Regions from separate parts of the Peribacillus sp. FSL E2-0159 genome, predicted to be linked through region 3. Evidence: riboswitches for the same ligand, from Rfam matches in the RefSeq annotation. Region 3 holds a riboswitch; each other region holds the start of a gene.

Region 1 (3,637 bases), 1.3 Mb from region 3:
TGAATAAGGCAAGATGCTTATCGGTGAAATCTTTGCTACTCCTGCTGCAACAAGCAGCTGTGCCCCATATGGAATCAACCCTTGGATACAACAGGCAAAAACGTCAAGTAAGCTCGCCGATTTACGCGGATCAATCCCATACTTTTCAGCAATATTTTTGGCAAGTGGCCCGGCAATGATAATCGAAATCGTGTTATTTGCCGTTGAAAGGTTCGTCAAACCAACAAGCCCGGCAATGCTGAATTCCGCCCCTTTTTTTGATTTGCTATTTCGGGTCACGAGGTGGAGCAGATAATCGATGCCACCATTATGTTTTATTACAGCAACCATGCCTGCAATTAAAATGGCAAGGAAGGATATTTCATACATTCCCGCCATTCCTTCACCAACTTTTTGAATGACACCCAACGGTTGATAACTTCCATCTGCCAAGCCGATTATTCCGGCAAATACGATACCGATAGAAAGGACCAGGAACACATTGACTCCTGCCAATGCAGTGATCAATACGCAAAGGTATGGAAGAATCTTCACCCAATTATAAGAATTTTGGGTGATGTCGGCTTGTTCACCCATCGTTAAAATTCCAAGAATGGCGCATGTGATGATGGCCGCAGGTAAAACGATGAAAAAATTCACCTTAAACTTATCCTTCATTTTCGTTCCCTGTGTTCGAACTGCAGCGATTGTCGTATCTGAAATGAAGGATAGGTTATCTCCAAACATCGCACCACCAATAACGGCAGCCATTGAAAAGGCAAGCGAAATATCGGTTTGCTCGCTAATTCCCACCCCGATAGGTGCTAGGGCTACAATCGTTCCCATGCTAGTCCCCATAGATAGAGAAATAAAACACGCGATAATGAATATCCCTACCATTAAAAGATTTTGCGGAAAAACGGCTAAGGCAAGATTCACCGTTGATTCAACTGCCCCCATGCCATTTGCAACTTCGGCAAAAGCGCCGGCTAAAAGGAAAATGATAACCATTAACATAATATTGGCGTCACCGGCACCTTTACAGAAAATATCAACCTTTTGATTGAAGCTTTCTTTCCGATTCATTGCCAATGCAGCTGCTGATGCAATAGAAATTGCTACAATCACTGGAAATGAATAAAAATCTTTAGTGACGATTCCGGACCCTATAAATAAAATTAAAAATACGACAAATGGAATCAATGCCCATGGATTCCCTTTATTGTTTGCACTCATGATGTACACCTCTTTTTATTTTTCCCATGACATGTGTCATAGCTTTTATTCTTTTAACAGTTTTCGCAAATAACACCAAACTTGATTACCCATTCATGGAGCTATAGCTAAAAAAAACTGTCAGCATAAAAAAGACCCCTTCTATTAAACAACAAGAAGAGGTCTTTTAATTTATAAAAAACACCCTCCTTATCTTTCAGGCGAAAATCAGCCTGCTGGATTTGGCACAGCACTCCTATTAAGTCCGCTGCCGAGACATCTTCGGGCCAGTCCCTCCGTCTCTCTTGATAAGAAGATCAAAATTATATAATTTATCAAATATTACGATGCCTGTCAGAAAAGTACCAGGCTGGAAACTTGCTGAAACCATCTTAGTTTGTGAAAGTGACATCGAAAGTCGTATTGAAAAGCAAATATAAGAGTACAGCATTTTGTCTATTTTCGCAAGGTTTAGTTTTAAAGTATTTCACATGCTCCTTAATGATTATAAAGAGATCTTGACATGTGCAGTTATTCATTTTATTTCAATAAATGAAACTCTTGTTACATTTGGATAAAACACCAAAAAGCCATTTCGGGACGGAACTAATATAAAAAAGAGGTCTAATGACCTCTTAGCAAATTTGTTGTATTAGATTAGGTGAGTTATTTTTAGTCGAGTTCACATCAGTCGATACTTCAAATGCTTCCATCTGTTCCGAATCGAATGACTTTAAATACTGTTGCAGATATGCAGGATCATTAATGGATGGATTCAACCAATCTTTTTCATCTTCTGGTTTAAGGATGACAGGCATACGATCATGAATGCTGGTCATTAGCTTATTAGGAACGGTTGTTATAACGGAGCACGAATAGATGCTGATGCCTTCAGGAGATTTCCAGGATTCCCAGAGACCGGCCATTCCAAATGGAGCATGGTTCTTCAGTTTTATTCGCATCGGTATTTTTCTCTCTGATGTCTTCTTCCATTCATAAAAAGAGTCAGCGATTATCAAGCATCTCTTCTTCTTATACGAATTCTTGAAGCTTGCTTTCTCTGAAATGGTTTCCGCTCTGGCATTGATCATTTTATAGCCCACTTTTTCGTCTTTTGCCCAGAAAGGAATGAGTCCCCACCGAAGATATCCAAGTCGATTCCTCGCCCCGTCATTAATGACAGAGAGCACGGATTGGGAGGGAGCAATATTGTAGCTGAATTGGTATTCCTCATCAAATGATCCTTGAATATCAAACCGTTCTTTTATTTCTTCAATGTCAGTGAAAAGGGTGTAACGTCCACACATAATATCGCCTACCGTATTAAGATTTATTACAGTGTAACAAATGGAACGGGCAGGCACAAATCAACTTTCTAAAATCCTGATGTCGGTAAATGGTTGATTAAATAATTCGCTGGAAATCAAAAGGGTGCCAAGGACTTCTCTTTCATCTTCAGCTTTAATGATTTCCGACAAAATTAAGGTACTGCCATTCCTGACCGTTACTTTATATTCATTCATGTAATTCCCCCTCAAAAGGCTAGATGGTTGTTATTATAAACTAAAAACCCCCAAGTATCAGTACTGAACTTTGGCAGAGTCACGGTTAATCTTCTAATGGGGAGGCCGCATGGAGGTTCCTTTATACTTCTAAGGGTTGGGACCATAACTTTTTGTAAACGAGGCGAGAAAAAAGACTGTCCATGAATGATTCATGGACAGTCTGGGCGCTGTCAAAGGTTTTTCGCTTCAATACTGATAATTGATTATGGAAATAGCATTGAGGAAAGCCCCAACAGTCGGTACGAATAGGCTCGCTCTTATAGAAGAACCAAATGGAGGAGTTGCCCCTATTCCATGTCCATTCATTATTTAAAATGCAGTAAAACCTCATTTATTAAATGTGCTGCCAATGTAACGGTTTTATTATTTTCGTCCAACGAAGGATTCACTTCCGAGATATCAAAGGAGAGGATCTTTTCATTCGATACGATATGCCTGATAATGGCACGGACCAATTTCGGATTCAGTCCAAACGGCGATGGAGCACTTACCCCAGGTGCGTAGGCTGAATCAATAACGTCTGTACATAATGTAAGAATAATGTAGTCATATTCCTTAGAGAAAGCATTTATCCGCCGCTTAGTTTCATCCATTTCGTTCAATGATAAATCTTCTTCCAAAATGTAGTCGACCTTACTTCTCTCAGCAGTTTCAAACAGTGCCTTCGTATTCCCCTGCTTCTGAATTCCGACACATAAATATCCACAACTTTGATCTTCGTCCAAAATCTGCTTAAACATCGTTCCTGATGAACTTTCTTTTTCATAAGGTCTCATATCAAAGTGAGCATCAATATTAATAATCCCTAATCTAGCTTTTGGTCCAATGGATTTCCTAATCCCAAGATAATGGCCATACAGGGTTTCGTGTCCTCCCCC
Region 2 (3,637 bases), 250 kb from region 3:
GTCGTTATAGCCGTGATCATTGCAGTCAACGTCAGTTTCTTGATTGGATTCATCATCATGTCAACGACCTAAAGCGGCCAATCCTGCTCATTTTGAACCATATCCCAGAATAAATATTCATATCGGGAAGTAACCAAAAAGTGCTTTTCTAATCTAAGAAGTTCTTTTTCTGGCATCCCTTCCGTCAATTCTTCCAACAAAGCGATTAGCCACTTGTGCGCTTCCCCGAATTCAGGAGATGAATAGGACCTTATCCAATCTGCATAGCGATTGTTTTCCAATGCTGCTCCATTTTGTTCTTTTAATAGCAAACCGATTTCATAATAATCCCAAGCGCAGGGAAGGAGACAGGCGATCAAGTCTGCTAAAGTCCCATGCTGAGCTGCATTTAGCATGTAACCTGTATAGGCTAGAGTGGTTGGAGTAGGTTCTGTATCTTCCAACTCCTTGGAACTGATCCCGAATTCGGAAGCATAATGCCGATGAATATCCATTTCCACTTGAAGGGTTTCATTTAAAATACTCGCAAACTTTGCCATGGTTTCGATGTTATGAGCTTTGATGACACCTAAAGCAAAGAGCTTGGAATAATCCATGAGATAGATATAGTCCTGCTTCAGGTAATAGGCAAATTTCTTTTCAGGAAGAGTGCCATTTCCAATTGCCTGGACAAAGGGATGTGAATGGTTCCTTTTCCAAATCTCTTTTGCCCGTGCATGCAGTCTATCACTGAATGTTTCTAATTTAGTATTCTCCATTGTTCATCCTCCTTTAGAATGGATCCCCTTGTTAATAAAAAAACCCCGTTCCTGAATACGGAACGGGGTAGATGGATATTGTCTGTAAATGGACGATATCATCCACTTCCCTCCGCCGGTATGAGCCGGTTCAGGTTCAAAGGGTCCGGAACTAATTCCATCTCAGTCTTAAAAAAGACTCCCCTAGTGGTGTGAATTGTATGTAATTACTGACATCATATCAGAAAGACAAGAAAATGCAACCCGTATTTGAAAGAGCGATCACTTTATGTCCAGGGAAAAAGGGAGAACCAGGTAATTGACTTTTGATGATTATTAGGATAAAATCATTTCTACATCATTTATATATTGAATTCTTATCCAGAGAGGTAGAGGGACTTGGCCCAATGAAACCTCGGCAGCGGACCCGTTTTGGGAACTGTGCTAAATCCAACAAGCGTATGCTTGGAAGATAAGAAGAGCCGTACGGACACTGTCAGCCTCTTCTTGAATTAGAAGGGGCTTTTATTTTTGGGAAATAACGTTTAGTGACATAATAGAAAAGGTATATATAATTTGGTGAAAATCAAACAAGTTGATAAAGTTTAGCTATCTAGAAGCAGGCTCTAGGCTGACTAGGAAAGGAGCCATTTACATGGCAGAATTATTTAAGAGGATTGAACAGAGGAAGGCAAAGCTTATTGAAGAGTTATTGGCCAATGGAGTATACAAAACCTCTGATGAAAGGCACCTTTATGATGCCCCATTAAAAGTACTTGAAGATGAATATAAGATTGTTATAAATAGACCTAATAACGAGTCACCTTCTGAATGGATGACATAGTAAGCGATGGATTATATTTTGGGTTCTTGGTTAAGGGATATGATGTAAGCATTCGCAGTCTACACTAGTGGGTGCTTTTTTGCGTTTAATAGAAAATGACACAAAATATACATAATCAAAGAATAAAATAGGTGTTTTGTCACATTTATCCTTTAAAATAACACATTTAATTTCTGAAAAATAGTTGATTTTAACTAGTAGTTTCATTATGATAAAAGTGTAAAAAAATTGAATAAATGGGAGGTGACTATATAATGCCTTGCCGTAAGGTAACTATAGAAAAAGTAGAAGAGAAGAGACAAGAAATGATCAAATTGGCAGCAATTTACGGCCTATCAAGTCTGCTAACTGTTCAAGCCAGTCAAGAATTGGATACGCTATTAAATGCGTTAACAAGTAAAAGAGATTCTGAATATTTTCCCCTCAAGAAATCATATAGGTATTTTTAAATATGCCAATTCGACCTCGATTAATCTGAAAAAGCTACTGCTCAAGGCAATAGCTCTAAAGAATTATATTAAATATCGACACGTTTACCAAGAATGATCAAATCCCTCTCAATGCCATCCAGCTCGGCAACTTGAGGTAAATGTGCCCATTCTTCAAATCCGAATTTTGAAAAAAGCTTAAGGCTTGGTGTATTGTGGGCGAAAATGAAACCCAATAGAGTCTTAACACCTAATTTTGGACTCAATTCAATTGCCTTTTGAATCGAAATTTGACCGATTCCTTTTCCCCGGAAATAATCATCAATATAAATGCTGATTTCGGCAGTGGAATTATAGGCCGGTCGGCCATAAAAGGATTGAAAGCTCATCCATCCAGCAGTTTTTCCTTCTATAGTAATGATATATAGCGGTCTACTTTCTGAATGATGTTCCTCAAACCATTTAACCCTCGATTGGACGGATACAGGTTCCGTATCTGCCGTGACCATTCTTGAAGCAATTGTCGAATTATATATTTCAACAATTCTGGGTAGATCAGATAGTTCTGCCTCTCTAAACTCTATGTGTTCTTCCATGATTTAAACTCCTAACTATCATTTATTCAATCTCCAGAATGAAGGGAACTCCCGTTTTTTGTTAATGGACGGTGAATGACACCCAATCCATTGAAAGTTTTATATTATCATACACTCTTTACTCTTTATCTGACAATTCTTTTTTATGTTAAGACTGCGGATTTTTTGGGTATGTAAAAGATTAAATGCTTCTAGTAAAAAGACAAGAGGAGAACCAAATGAAAAAATTGGCAGGTTTATTGATTATAGTACTAGTTATATGTTTTGCAGCATATGAATTTCAGGCCTCGGAGTCGGAGGATGTGCAAAGGGTGATGGCTTTTGGAGATTCATTAACCTATGGAAAAGGGGATAAGGACGGGGAAGGATATATAGAAGGTCTGGAAGATGAATTGAATAATCCGGAATCGGAACAAAAAGTGAGTTTTTGGAATTACGGTATAAAAGGCCAGGAAACGGATGGGGTGATGAAACTGCTTGATGATTACCGCATTAAAACGAAACTTGATGAAGCCGATACTTTCATCGTTTATATTGGAACGAATGACTTGATCAATAGTAATGGAGGGGACTTGGAGAAAATAAGTGACCGAAAAATCAATGAGGGTAAACGGGAGTATATCAGCCATCTGAATAAGATTACATCGACTCTGATAGATGCAAACGATAAAGCGGATATTCTGGTAGTAGGACTATATAACCCAAGTAAAGGCAATCAAAAACTTGAAAAGCACATTCACGATTATAACCAGTCGATAAAGGGAATAGCGGATAAAGACAAAAGGATGTTATTCATTCCTACGAATGATCTTTTTGAAGATAAAAAGAAAACAGAGTATTTCAGTGATAAGTTACATCCGAATGAAAAAGGGTATCAGCTCATTACGAATCGGGTTTTGGAAAGTTATGATTTCAAATGAAAGTAAAAATGCACAGGAAGGCTTTCTGTGCATTTTTACTTGCTAAGTCGCTAGGAATTTGATATGGCTTTTAGTTGAGGGAACTGCAAGTCATGGAGCTGCTTGTATCTGC
Region 3 (3,637 bases):
CTTCGTGTTCAAAAAGAAATTGCTTAGAACCTCCTCCATTTCTTACGATTTTTCTTCTTCCATTACACAAAATCACTACTTAGTGTTTTGCTAGATTATCCTTATTAATCAATACATTTCCTTTTAATATCGATGTAATGATATGCTCTGAATCCCATTCATGCCCAGATATCTCGATAAGTGGATAGCGGTTCGGTAAAACGACCTGCTGGATTTCATGAACGGTCAGTCCTTGAGAATGTAAGCGTAAAATTTCACCTTGGAGGTTTTCCAAATAATCGAGTTTTTTTCGAAACATTTCCTTCCCATCAGGCACATGCCCAGCATGGCAGCAAAACACTTCCCTGAAGTCATATTGAAGTAATTTTTTTATGGAATCGATGATGACCGGGACAGACTCTTCCCGTAAGACAAGCTTTGTTTTTGGCGTTACGAAAAGGTCTCCTGAAAAGAGCAACCCATTACTGTGATTCAAATACACCATATGGTCCTTCGCATGACCAGGGGTAAAAATCGGCTCCCACGTTTGGGTACGGGAATGAATGGCCTTCCCTAGCGGCTCAGCTTTAAAGGCGTCTCTCTTTCCCCAGAAATTTTTGCGATATTCAGGATATACAGCATCCTTTGCACAAACCTCAACCGACATCGGGTGAATGAAAAGCGGGACCTTTTTATGTTCCTGTATCCATGCAGCGCCCCCCGTATGGTCTTCATGATAGTGGGTCAGGGCCACTGAGTCGAAGTCTGCGGACTCATAGAATGGAATAAGTTCATCCAATAAAATCTCTGCTCCAGTATCTATCAATAGGCCATCCGTTAAAAAGACATAAACACTCATCCCCGACTTGTTCACGCCAGGAGTCCCGTGCACACAAACCACATCATTTATCGTCTTAAGCTCTATCATTCATTTACCTCCCCCATCATTGTATAAAAATAGTTTTATTTTCCTTTTCATCTTCCTTTTTTTAACTTTACCATAATAAATGTAGTACCACTTTACCTTTTTGACAAGGAAATATTGGAATAATTAACCTAGATGAAAATGTTGGATTATTGCATAAGAGCCCTTTTTCCACGAATCTTTTTAACGGACCGTACCAAATTTAACGATAAAAAAATCATCCCAAAATCACAGAAACGATTGACATTGTCGAATTTTACAAATAATATAGATTATATTATAAAACTTGAAATATTCTAAAATAATAATTTACTTATCAAGAGTGACGGAGGGATCAGGCCCTGTGATGTCCGGCAACCGCCCTTAGGGAACGGTGCCACTTCCTGCAGAATGATTGCATTCTGAAAGATAAGACGAGATATAATTTCGCTGCCTCTTTCTGAATGATAGAGACAGCTTTTTTAATGTTTAAGGGGGAAGGCTCATGATTGAAATCCGTTCAGTCCGAAAGGAATACGTCTCGAAGAAAAACCGAGTTATCGGAGTGGATAACGTTTCTTTGACCATTAAAACAGGCGAAGTGTATGGAATTGTCGGCTACAGTGGAGCTGGAAAAAGCTCATTACTCCGCTGCTTGAATTTACTTGAACGTCCGACAGGTGGAAATATCATCATCGACGGCATTGATTTAACATCTTTATCAAGTAAAGAGCTTCGTAAACAACGACAAAAAATCGGAATGATATTCCAGCACTTTTCCTTGGTCAGTTCAAAAACCGTTTATGAAAATGTCGCTTTCGCCTTAAAGGCCGCGCATCGATCGAAGGACGCCATCAAGTTACGTGTATTGGAATTGTTGGAAATCGTAGGGCTCAGCGATAAGAAAGATGTCTATCCGGCACAGCTTAGCGGTGGACAGAAGCAGCGGGTCGGCATAGCTCGCGCATTAGCAAATGACCCCACTGTACTATTATGTGATGAAGCGACTTCAGCCCTTGATCCAACAACTACAAAAGCGATTTTACAGTTATTGAAAAAGATAAGTAGTGAGCTTGGTATCACCATCGTGTTGATTACACATGAAATGGAAGTGGTCAAAGAACTATGCCACCGAGTCGCCGTCATGCAGGATGGCCGGGTAATTGAAGAAGGTCCCGTTTATGAAATATTTTCACAGCCTAAGCAGGAATTAACGAAGCAATTCATTAGCAGTGTACTGGATTTCGAACTCCCTTCGCACTTGATTGAAGAAAGTAAAGGTACGATTATTAAAATTCAATTCGAAGGGCATACCGCCGGTGAGTCGATTCTTTCGGATACTCTCCAATCCCATTCAGTAAAAGGTAATATTTTACACGGTAAAATTGAGTATATCCAGGATGTCCCTTTAGGCATTTTGATCATCGAGTTAATTGGCGATGCCGCCCAAATTCATTCGGCATTGGAATATATAAAAAATCGTTCCAGTTCTGTGGAGGTGTTAAAACATGTCACTGCTTGATCCCATCGTCAATATTTTACCTGATCTTAATAAAGCCTTTCTTGAAACGATTTATATGGTCGGCGTTTCCCTTGCTGTAGCTCTGCTGATCGGTTTACCGCTTGGAGTATTGCTGTTTACGACAACCAGGAATTTATTTTTTGAAAATAGCATCGTGAATCGATCTCTCGGTTTCGCAGTTAATATTGTACGTTCAATCCCGTTCATCATTCTATTGGTCGCCCTCCTTCCTTTAACAGAACTTCTTACGGGATCGACGATAGGACCAAGAGCGGCATCTGTTTCCCTGTCCGTATCCGCTATACCTTTTTTTGCAAGGATCGTTGAATCTGCATTACGTGAAATAGACAGAGGAGTGATTGAAGCTGCAATTGCCGTAGGTGCCACTCCATGGATGATCATTAAGGATGTACTTCTTCCAGAGGCAAAACCGGGAATCATTCAAGGACTTACATTAACGACCATTTCGCTTATCGGTTACTCCGCAATGGCAGGGACAATCGGCGGAGGCGGAATTGGCGACCTGGCCATCCGGTACGGATATTACCGTTATGACAACACAGTCATGATCACGACGATCGTCGTGCTGATCTGCCTTGTGCAAATCATTCAAATGGTTGGTGACAAAGCCTCATACATAGTTAACAAACGATAGGATCAGTCATTTTTTCAATGATTCAATACATTTCATTACTCAGGAGGAATTTCAAATGAAGAAAATAGCTTCGTTATTATCAGTCTGTGCACTTGCCCTTGGCTTGGCAGCTTGCGGGAGCGATGATGCATCCCAAAAAACTGAAGACAAAAAGGAATTGAAGATCGGGGCGACTACCGGGCCCTACGCCGATATGGTTAAAGAGGCCATCAAACCAGGTCTTGAAGATCTCGGTTACAAAATAGAGATCGTCGAATTCACCGACTATATCCAGCCGAATAAGTCGCTTGGCAACCATTCGATCGACGCCAACCTATTCCAGCATAAAGTGTACATGGATAACTTCGCTAAAGAAAATGATTTAAAGCTTTCCGACCTTATCATTGTTCCAACAGCACCAATGGGCATATATTCGAACAAGTATAAATCATTGAAAGAAATTAAAGACGGTACATCACTTGCAGTGCCCAATGATCCGGTTAACCTCGCACGTGCACTTAAAGTGCTGGTGGATGAAGGGTTGATCGAAGTCGATCCAGATGTCGACCCTTTAAAAATATCTGAAAAGGATGTAACG
Region 4 (3,637 bases), 2.3 Mb from region 3:
TTTTCTTGAAACAAAATTCCCGGTGGATTGCAGTAATTGAACGATGATCACGAGCGCCGCCACTGTGACGATCATCGTCATCGTATCGAACCTTTGATAACCGTAAGCCAAGGCTAGATCTCCGACCCCGCCTGCACCGACGGCACCTGCCATGGCCGTAGATCCAACAAGCCCGATTGTCGCTGTTGTAAATGTAAGGATCAACGAACTAAGTCCCTCGGGAATCAAAAAGCGATAAATGATTTGCCATGTCGTCGCCCCCATCGCCTGAGCTGCCTCGATGATCCCTTTGTCCACTTCCAACAGGGAGTTCTCCACAAGCCGGGCAATATAAGGAGCCGCGTAAAAGATTAGCGGAACAATGGCCGCATTCGTTCCAATCGCACTGCCGACAATCATTCTGGTAAACGGAATAAGTGCTACAAGCAAGATGATGAAAGGAACCGACCGCAATATATTGATGACCGGGTTCAATACATTAAAGATCCATTTATTCTCCAGGATGTGACCCTTTCTTGTAATGACAAGCAGGATACCGAGCGGAAGCCCAATCAATCCGGAAAATACCAATGAGATGGCTACCATATAAAGTGTGTCACCGAAAGCTGTCGACAGCTGGTCTGCCGTTATTTCCATTCCCCAAAGCGTATTACCCATTTATCTGCACCTCCTGGACGAGAATCCCCTCATCTTTAATATATTGATAAGCCTTGTCCACCTCATTTTTGTTCCCTGTCACTTCGATGATCAAATTCCCAAAAGGCGTTTCCTGAATTTCAGAAATATTGGCTGATAATACACTTAAATGAACATCATATTTCTTCGAGATGGTTGAAAGTAAAGGTGTACCCGAAGTAGTCCCAATAAAATTAATTTTCCAAATAATCGGGATATGGGACCCTATGCCTTTTAAGAAACTTTGTGGAATCTCATCATGTATGACCGTTCTCACGAAGTTTTTTGCAATATCCGTTTGCGGTTTGGCAAAAACTTCGAAAACCGAACCTTGTTCAACGACGCATCCGCCCTCCATGACCGCTACCTTATTGCAAATTTCCCTAATGACAGACATCTCATGTGTGATTAGGAGAATGGTAATATTGTATTCTTTATTAATTTTTTTTAAGAGCTGCAGAACTGCACTCGTTGTTTGTGGATCCAATGCCGATGTAGCTTCATCACACAATAAGATCGATGGATTGGTTGCCAATGCTCTCGCAATGCCGATCCGTTGCTTTTGACCGCCGGATAATTGTTCCGGATAACTCTTTGCTTTGCTTGATAAGCCAACGAACTCCAACAGCTCGCCTACCCGCTTTTTTATTTCATTACCCGGAGTTCCCGACAAAACCAGCGGCATGGCAATATTATCAAAAACAGTCTTTGAATTTAGCAAATTGAAATGCTGAAAGATCATCCCTATTTTTTTCTTTTCTGCCCGTAATTCCTTCGGGTTCAATTTGGTTAAATCCTTGCCCCCAACAATCACCGAACCATCTGAAGGATGTTCAAGCAAATTGACCAATCTGATCAACGTACTCTTCCCGGCCCCGCTATAACCGACTACACCGAATATATCCCCCTTTTCCACTGTCAAATTTATTCCCTTCAAAGCCTCGACAGTCTGTTTCTTTGTTTGATAAACCTTTTTAACATTTTGAAACTCAATCATCCAATCTCCCCCCATGCTGTTTATTTGTACGAATTCATTATCCAGAGAGAAGAGCTTTGCAAAGTTTAATGATAGGGTTAAATTCTCGAAACTTACGAGTAAGTGCGCGAAACTCATGAGTAACTGCACCCAATCTCCACATAACCATATACATTTTGAATAAACAAAAGAGGCCTCTTCCGTCATCAGACAGAAGAGGCCTCTTTTAGACATAAAAAAGAGTAAACTCTTAAATTAATTATCTAAGAAAAGCTCCTTCTTATCTTTCAAACTTTCGTCCGTTGGAATTAGCACAGTATTTTTACAAAAGTAAAAACCCGCTGCCGAGGTATCATAGGGCCAAGTCCCTCCACATCTCTTGATAAGAATTAACGTTATATTTAATTATGTCCTTCACTATATATTCAATTTTCTCTAAAGTCAACCATATTTTTCATCGCTCTAAATATTTTCACAGTATAGTGAATTGACACTTTTTAATTATATTAATATAATTTATATTTCTATTTTATAATGATTTACTCAATCTCCATACAGGGTATGTTTCATTTTCTTCGCATATCTTCACCATGCCTGAACTCGTATATAAACGAATCGCCCTATGATTATCAGGAGAAACCCTTAAATGATATTCGGATACATTGAATTGCCTAAAAAAGTTTTCTGCGTAGCGAACCAATTCCTTGCCAAGGCCTTTACTGCGGTAATCGGGAATAAGATAAAAAAGATTCACATAGCCAATCTCGGTTTCTTCATATGCCCTAATTTGAAGTTCCATTTGTCCAATCGGTTCTTGGTCCTTTTCAATGATCACTTGTCCTTCCGGAAATTTGCAGACCCGTTCTTTCATACGTTGCAGATATGTATTTTCATCTCCAAAACCATCTTCAGATCCAAAACTTACAACAAAAGAATCTTTCCTAAATTTAACGATAATATCTTTATCTTTGTCCGTATCAATGGTCCGAAAGATCAACTTCATCCACCCCTATCATTTTAGTGAAATAATTTTTAAGTATACAAAACTCATTTCTTACGCTCTTTTATGATATTTTACTATTTTCTTTTTCATAAATAATAGGCTTAAAGAGGACCTTTCGTTTTTGTGCCTTGATGAAAAAACATTTGCCATCTTCCATTCGTACATTTCCAGATTGAACTCCTTAGGGTATGTTCCACTTTATCTTCATCAAAAATCCGGTACGTGGTTAACACGGTATCATCAGACAATGGATGCATATCAAATTGACTTAGTGTCATTTTCACCGCTCCGGCTCCCCCTTGCCCAAAAAAATCACTTTTAGACCATATGTTACCCGAACTGCCGAACTCAAAGAAATCATCCTTCAATAATAATGAAAGCTCTTCTGGAGATGTACGGACTTCAGATTTTAACAATTTCTCCTCGAGCTGATACAAATGCTCTTTTAACAACGAAGATTCCATTCATCTTGTCCTCCTTTTTCAACACCTGTAAACCTTCAATTGATGAGCTTATGTAATTCATTAATCTCTATGTTAGTATGCCTTTTGAAAGATTTTGAAAAACCTAAATTATAGCTATCATCTATTATTTCCTTAAATATATCCAAATCATTTTTTTCAATAATATATCTAATTCCATAATGAGATTGAGCATATAACTCTTTATGTTTTCTTCTTTGCTTTGCCCAATCTTCCCTACTCTTCAACAATTCAAAATTAATTACTTCATTTAATGGGTCGGTAGCCTCAACTCCATCCATGGTAACTGCAACGTACTCGGCTAATCCTTCATCAAACCATTTCGGAACATCTTTAATTTTATTTTCATTAAGGTATTTAGCCAAAAAATAATGTGTATACTCGTGACGTAAATCTTTTCTAAAGAACCACTCATCTGCTTCTCTATCAAGGGTATCGGGTGATACCAAGGCAATTAAATTAGAATTATAATCAAAAAAAGCTCCAATATTTTCTAATTCC

The links. Region 3 has a riboswitch for S-adenosylmethionine ahead of NYE63_RS06160 (methionine ABC transporter ATP-binding protein). Riboswitches for the same ligand answer to the same signal wherever they lie in the genome.
Region 1: it holds a riboswitch for S-adenosylmethionine, as region 3 does, so the genes downstream of both, NYE63_RS12460 (Na+/H+ antiporter NhaC family protein) here and NYE63_RS06160 (methionine ABC transporter ATP-binding protein) in region 3, are expected to answer to the same signal.
Region 2: it holds a riboswitch for S-adenosylmethionine, as region 3 does, so the genes downstream of both, NYE63_RS07400 (Fur-regulated basic protein FbpA) here and NYE63_RS06160 (methionine ABC transporter ATP-binding protein) in region 3, are expected to answer to the same signal.
Region 4: it holds a riboswitch for S-adenosylmethionine, as region 3 does, so the genes downstream of both, NYE63_RS23260 (methionine ABC transporter ATP-binding protein) here and NYE63_RS06160 (methionine ABC transporter ATP-binding protein) in region 3, are expected to answer to the same signal.

Annotation. Positions count from the first base shown of each region.
Region 1 covers NZ_CP152053.1:2,536,220-2,539,856, reverse strand. Annotated here, with positions in the region: gene NYE63_RS12460 (Na+/H+ antiporter NhaC family protein) at 1-1,215, opposite strand, end outside; SAM riboswitch class I at 1,402-1,509, opposite strand; gene NYE63_RS12455 (SOS response-associated peptidase) at 1,830-2,501, opposite strand; gene NYE63_RS12450 (hypothetical protein) at 2,562-2,717, opposite strand; gene hutG (formimidoylglutamase) at 3,065-3,637, opposite strand, start outside.
Region 2 covers NZ_CP152053.1:1,487,021-1,490,657, forward strand. Annotated here, with positions in the region: gene thiW (energy coupling factor transporter S component ThiW) at 1-53, opposite strand, end outside; gene tenA (thiaminase II) at 69-758, opposite strand; TPP riboswitch at 849-953, opposite strand; SAM riboswitch class I at 1,112-1,216, shown strand; gene NYE63_RS07400 (Fur-regulated basic protein FbpA) at 1,393-1,581, shown strand; gene NYE63_RS07405 (aspartyl-phosphate phosphatase Spo0E family protein) at 1,836-2,030, shown strand; gene NYE63_RS07410 (N-acetyltransferase family protein) at 2,099-2,605, opposite strand; gene NYE63_RS07415 (GDSL-type esterase/lipase family protein) at 2,824-3,525, shown strand; gene NYE63_RS07420 (ABC transporter ATP-binding protein) at 3,576-3,637, opposite strand, start outside.
Region 3 covers NZ_CP152053.1:1,240,558-1,244,194, reverse strand. Annotated here, with positions in the region: gene NYE63_RS06165 (MBL fold metallo-hydrolase) at 80-907, opposite strand; SAM riboswitch class I at 1,215-1,319, shown strand; gene NYE63_RS06160 (methionine ABC transporter ATP-binding protein) at 1,389-2,405, shown strand; gene NYE63_RS06155 (methionine ABC transporter permease) at 2,392-3,060, shown strand; gene NYE63_RS06150 (MetQ/NlpA family ABC transporter substrate-binding protein) at 3,116-3,637, shown strand, end outside.
Region 4 covers NZ_CP152053.1:4,766,511-4,770,147, forward strand. Annotated here, with positions in the region: gene NYE63_RS23255 (methionine ABC transporter permease) at 1-636, opposite strand, end outside; gene NYE63_RS23260 (methionine ABC transporter ATP-binding protein) at 650-1,672, opposite strand; SAM riboswitch class I at 1,929-2,040, opposite strand; gene NYE63_RS23265 (GNAT family N-acetyltransferase) at 2,181-2,654, opposite strand; gene NYE63_RS23270 (DUF4440 domain-containing protein) at 2,756-3,118, opposite strand; gene NYE63_RS23275 (collagenase) at 3,154-3,637, opposite strand, start outside.